Linked DNA regions of Cupriavidus metallidurans CH34. The protein of the gene in region 1 binds, or shares a complex with, the protein of each later gene. Links are inferred from orthologs where the notes say so. Each region holds a gene or a part of one and is shown on either strand. Other genes may lie near its edges.

Region 1 (2,782 bases):
GCCCATGAACAGGGTTTCGACGAAGGCGCCGACGTGCTCTGCCACCGACAGCCACGAGAAATGGAAGAACAGGGACAGGCCGATCGCGAACAGCAGCAGCAACAGCAGCGTGGCGCCGGAGAAGCCGAGCGCAAGCTGCAGCCAGCCGCCCAGCAGGTCACCCAGCACGCCACCGGGCGCGCGCGGCAGGGCCGAGCGCAGCGGATACATGCGGATCGCCTCCAGGCCCATGCTGGACACCAGCGTCAGCCCGAAGCCAATCCAGCTGATGACCGTGCTGTGCTGCGGCTCCTGCACGCGCTCGGGTAGTTCGGCGGTCAGATCGCGCCAGCCACGCCAGCAGCGGCGGATCAGCAACACGCTCCACCAGTAGGCCGAGAATCCGAAGATGAAGAACAGGACGTCGGCCACCCAGGCGCCCACACGGCCGCCAAGGTTATGGATGTCGGCCACCTGGCTCGCATGAGACCAGCCGGGATCGGCCTTGCTGTAGCTGGCCAGCACGCAGAGAAAGCCGAGCGTGACGGCCAGCAGCAGGAACCAGCGCACCTCGCCCAGCAGCTTGCCAATACGCGATGGAAGTGCCGACGGGTCGGTCCGGGTAGTCGTGGTAGCGCGCGCCATGCGTCAGGGTCGGTTCGAGAGTACGAAGTGAACGATGGCGGCCATTTTAACCTTGGCCGGGCTATCGCCCTCATTGGAATTTGCAACAGTCGGCAAAACGCCATGCCACTTATAATGGCGGTTTCGAGTGACACCGGCGCAACCACCGTGCCGGTGCACGCGCTGCCTACAGGAACGCATCATGTCCGCAAAACACGCAAAAGTGCTGATTCTCGGGTCTGGTCCGGCCGGCTACACCGCCGCCGTCTACGCTGCCCGCGCCAACCTGAACCCGGTGCTGATCACCGGCCTGGCCCAGGGCGGCCAGCTCATGACCACGACCGACGTGGAAAACTGGCCCGCCGATCCTAACGGCGTGCAGGGCCCGGACTTGATGCAGCGCTTCCTGGCGCACGCCGAACGCTTCAACACGGAAATCATCTTCGATCACATCCATACGGCCAAGCTGACGGAAAAGCCGATCCGCCTGATCGGCGATTCGGGCGAGTACACCTGCGACGCCCTGATCATCGCCACCGGCGCGTCCGCCCAGTACCTGGGCCTGCCGTCGGAAGAAGCCTTCATGGGCCGCGGCGTCTCGGCCTGCGCCACCTGCGACGGTTTCTTCTACAAGAACCAGGAAGTGGCCGTGATCGGTGGCGGCAACACGGCCGTGGAAGAAGCGCTCTATCTGTCCCATATCGCCAGCAAGGTCACGCTGATCCACCGCCGCGACAAGTTCCGCGCCGAGCCGATCCTGGTGGACCGCCTGATGCAGCGCGTGGAGGAAGGCCGGATCGACCTGCGCTACGACAGCACGCTGGACGAAGTGCTGGGCGATGAGTCGGGCGTGACCGGCCTGCGCATCCGCGACACCAAGGACGCCGCCAAGACCGAGGATCTGAAGCTCGCCGGCGTGTTCGTGGCCATCGGCCACAAGCCGAACACCGACCTGTTCGAAGGCCAGCTCGAGATGAAGAACGGCTACATCGTGACCAAGAGCGGCCTGTCGGGCGACGCCACGGCCACCAACATCCCGGGCGTGTTCGCCGCCGGCGACGTGCAGGACCACGTCTACCGCCAGGCCATTACCAGCGCCGGCACGGGCTGCATGGCCGCACTCGACGCGCAACGCTATGTGGAAGCGCTGAAGTAATCGCTCCCGGGTACCAGGCACTAGCGTCACCGATTCGGGCCGGTTTTTACCGGCCCGATTCCTTATTGGATTCCTTATAATCGACGCCGAGCCCCCTGCCCCCTTAGAGAATCGCTCCATGTCGCACGGCGCCAAACCCACCTCCAAGCCCCCCCACCGCATGGGCCTGCACGATCTGGCCACGGTCCGCGACGGCCTCAAGGCCGACGCCGAGCGCCGCGAAGCCGAACGGCAAGCCGCCGAGGCCGCCGCCAGGCGCGCCGAGGAAGAAGCCAACGTGTTCCGCACCAGCATCGGGCAGGTCAGCAACCTGCGCGACCGCAACCGCGTCGAGCATCCCGTGAAGAAGCCGAACCCGGAGCCGGTGCAAACCCGTCTCAACGACAAGGCCGTGCTCGAGGCGTCGCTGTCCGATGAATTCGATGTCGAGAACCTGCTCGATGTCGACGAGACGATGTCGTTCCGGCGTCCCGGCATCGGCGAGGACGTCATCAAGAAGCTGCGTCGCGGCGAATGGGTGCCGCAGGACAAGGTCGACCTGCACGGCCTGCGCTCCGACGAGGCCCGCGAGGCGCTGGCCAACTTTCTCCGCCGATCGGTGCGCAATGGCGTGCGATGCGTGCGCGTGATTCACGGCAAAGGCATTGGGTCGCCGGACAAGCTGCCGGTGCTCAAGGGCAAGGTACGTAGCTGGCTGGTCCAGAAGGAAGAAGTGATCGCCTTCGTCCAGGCACGCGAATCGCAGGGCGGCGCCGGCGCGCTGATGGTCCTGCTGCGCCAGCCCAAGACCTGAGAACCGGATGCAATATCACCTGCCGTTCGATTTGCTGATGGGGCGACTGCCCCTGATCCTGCACGTGATGGAAGTGATCGGCGTGCTGGCGTTCGCCGTCTCCGGCGTGGTCGATGCCCGCAAGCAGCGGCTGGATGTGGTCGGCACCTTCGTCGTCGCGTTCGCCACGGCATTTGGCGGCGGCACCTTGCGCGACGTGTTGCTCGACCGCCGGCCCTTCTACTGGGTGG
Region 2 (2,980 bases), 1.6 Mb from region 1 along the record:
AGGTGCGCATAAGTACGTTGCAGCGCGCCTTGCAGGAGCGCCGCCCGCTCGTCGCTATCGTCGCCCTCGAGATCATCGTCTCCGCGGATCGCCGCGTCCTCCAGCCAGCGCGCACTCAGTTCGTCACTGATCGATAGCAGCGTCTGCGCCAGTCCCCATGCCGCCCCCTCTGTCTGGGCGCCAAAGGCGGTCCGCAGCCAATCCTGTGAGCGAATCGCCTGTTGCACCGCCAATAGGCGCGCGGCATGGCCACGCGTGGGTGTCGGGTCGGCAGCAAGATCGGGGGGAAGGTCCAGCAGCCAGTGCCCGAGCGTCAGCACACGCGGTAGCAAACGGGGCTGCCCGGCGGCGCGCGCAGCGGCATCCAGCGCCTGGCGCACGCCAGGAATCTGCGCGGCCGTCGGCACGACGATATGCGCGCCAGTGGCAGCCGGGCCGCAGTGATCCAGGAAATACCAAGTCGCCGTGGCAGCCTGATCGAGAAAGGACGGCCCGGGAGGAAACGAGAGTCGGGTCATGGATAACGGGGACGGAGTCGAGGCCGAAGGCAACCCGTGACCCTCGGAACAGACATCTTGATTAGTTGTCGTCGCCTGCGCTGCCGCCCTCCAGACGGGCGCGCAGTTCGCGCGCCGTCTCCAGCAGGCCTTCATAGCCCGAGCGGGCGTGCTCGGGCAAATCGGGGTCGCCGATCAGCGTGCCGAGCGTTTCCATCACACTGTAGACCAGCCCCTTGGCGGCGCCGGTGGCGATGCTCTCGGACTCGACGGCGCTGCTGAGATGCTGCAGCGCATCGCTCAGGTGGTCCGCCTGGCTTTCATCGGACGGAGTGGGCTTGCGGGAGTCTGGCGTCATGATCAATAGCGTTGTGAATCGGTTTGTGCGTCACATGCGCACGATTCCATTCTACTCGCGTGTCACGTCTGTCTGAATGGATTACGCGTGGATTGCGCGGATACGCGAAGTGCATTCTAGATCATGCCGACGAGCAGGCCTCGCATGGCGCCTCCGCGAAGGCGCGGCAGATTAACTCAAATAAGGGATGCCAATAGCGGGAAACTCTTGCGGCGATTGACACTATCATCGGCAAAACGATTCACAACACGGCACAATATCCACTGTTGCCGCCCCCGGCTAAATCCCGATTCTGGCGAGGACTTGATTTTCGCCAAGCTGGTAACATATCGGCATCAGCGGCGCATACTGCCGCGCGCCGCCGCGCTGCGAGTCCGCGCAATGTCGTGTAAGGTAGCGGATCGCGCCGACAGCCGTTGTCCGCCTTCAACATAAACTGAGCGATACCTGAGGTTCCCCGCCATGAGCGAACAAATCAAATATGTGAGCGACGCTTCGTTCGATGCCGACGTGCTCAAGTCCGACAAGCCCGTGCTGCTCGACTTCTGGGCCGAATGGTGCGGTCCTTGCAAGATGATCGCCCCGATCCTGGACGAAGTCGCGAAGGACTACGGCGACAAGGTGCAGGTCGCCAAAATCAACGTGGATGAAAACCAGCAAGTGCCGGCCAAGTTCGGCATTCGCGGCATCCCGACGCTGATCCTGTTCAAGAACGGCCAAGTGGCCGCGCAGAAGGTTGGCGCGCTGTCGAAGTCGCAGCTGACCGCGTTCCTGGACAGCCAGCTGTAATCTGTACCCGCCCGGGGCCGAACGGCTCCGGGAATGCACTACCCGGTCATGCGTGCGTCAGCTCTGGCGCACCGGCCGGATTGTGCTATGATGCCACCCAACAACTTCCCCGAGCGTTCGCTCATTCTTTTCCCCCTTCTCCTTGTTCTTGCCCGTCCGGGCACTTCTGTACCCCTCGTCTATGCACCTGACAGAACTCAAATCGCTTCACGTGTCTGCGCTTCTCGAAATGGCGGCAACGCTCGAGATCGACAATGCACAGCGGATGCGCAAACAGGAACTGATGTTTGCGATCCTCAAGAAGCGCGCCAAGATGGGCGAAACCATCTACGGAGACGGCACGCTGGAAGTTCTGCCCGATGGCTTCGGTTTCCTGCGCTCGCCGGAAACTTCCTACTTGGCCAGCACGGACGACATCTACATCAGCCCTTCGCAGATCCGCCGTTTCAACCTGCACACCGGTGACTCGATCGAAGGCGAAGTGCGTACGCCGAAGGACGGCGAGCGCTATTTCGCGCTGGTGAAGGTGGACAAGGTCAACGGGCAGCCTCCCGAAGCGGTGAAGAACCGCATCATGTTCGAGAACCTGACGCCGCTGCATCCGAACCGGCCGCTCACGCTCGAACGCGATATCCGCGCCGAGGAAAACATCACCGGCCGCATCGTCGACATCATCGCGCCGATCGGCCGCGGCCAGCGCGCGCTGCTGGTGGCATCGCCGAAGTCCGGCAAGACCGTGATGCTGCAGCACATCGCCCACGCGATTGCGAACAACCATCCGGAAGCCGACCTGTTCGTGCTGCTAATCGATGAGCGCCCGGAAGAAGTGACCGAAATGCAGCGCTCGGTGCGCGGCGAAGTGGTGGCGTCGACGTTCGACGAACCTGCGATCCGTCACGTGCAGGTGGCCGAAATGGTCATCGAGAAAGCCAAGCGGCTGGTGGAACTGAAGCGCGACGTGGTGATCCTGCTGGACTCGATCACGCGTCTGGCCCGCGCCTACAACACCGTGGTGCCGGCATCGGGCAAGGTACTGACCGGTGGTGTGGATGCCAACGCGCTGCAGCGTCCGAAGCGTTTCTTCGGCGCCGCGCGTAACCTGGAGGAAGGCGGTTCGCTGACCATTATCGCCACGGCGCTGATCGAAACCGGCAGCCGCATGGACGACGTGATCTACGAAGAGTTCAAGGGCACCGGCAACATGGAAGTGCACCTCGAGCGCCGCCTGGCCGAGAAGCGCGTCTACCCAGCCATCAACCTGAACAAGTCGGGCACACGCCGCGAGGAACTGCTGATCAAGCCGGACATCCTCCAGAAGATCTGGATCCTGCGCAAG

The links.
Region 2: the proteins of trxB (region 1) and trxA are in contact, whole or in part, in a crystal structure (PDB 1F6M), measured with the Escherichia coli proteins. The link is inferred for Cupriavidus metallidurans CH34 from one-to-one orthologs.

The regions. Positions count from the first base shown.
Region 1 is NC_007973.1:755,261-758,042, reverse strand. It holds trxB (thioredoxin-disulfide reductase), read left to right. Parts: upstream 1-805; coding sequence 806-1,759; downstream 1,760-2,782. Other genes in the region: RMET_RS03440 (trimeric intracellular cation channel family protein), read left to right, coding at 2,560-2,782; RMET_RS03445 (Smr/MutS family protein), read left to right, coding at 1,878-2,552; RMET_RS03455 (DNA translocase FtsK), read right to left, coding at 1-624.
Region 2 is NC_007973.1:2,321,424-2,324,403, forward strand. It holds trxA (thioredoxin TrxA), read left to right. Parts: upstream 1-1,317; coding sequence 1,318-1,644; downstream 1,645-2,980. Other genes in the region: RMET_RS10675 (PD-(D/E)XK nuclease family protein), read right to left, coding at 1-518; RMET_RS10680 (hypothetical protein), read right to left, coding at 580-855; rho (transcription termination factor Rho), read left to right, coding at 1,826-2,980. UniProt on the Escherichia coli protein: Participates in various redox reactions through the reversible oxidation of its active center dithiol to a disulfide and catalyzes dithiol-disulfide exchange reactions.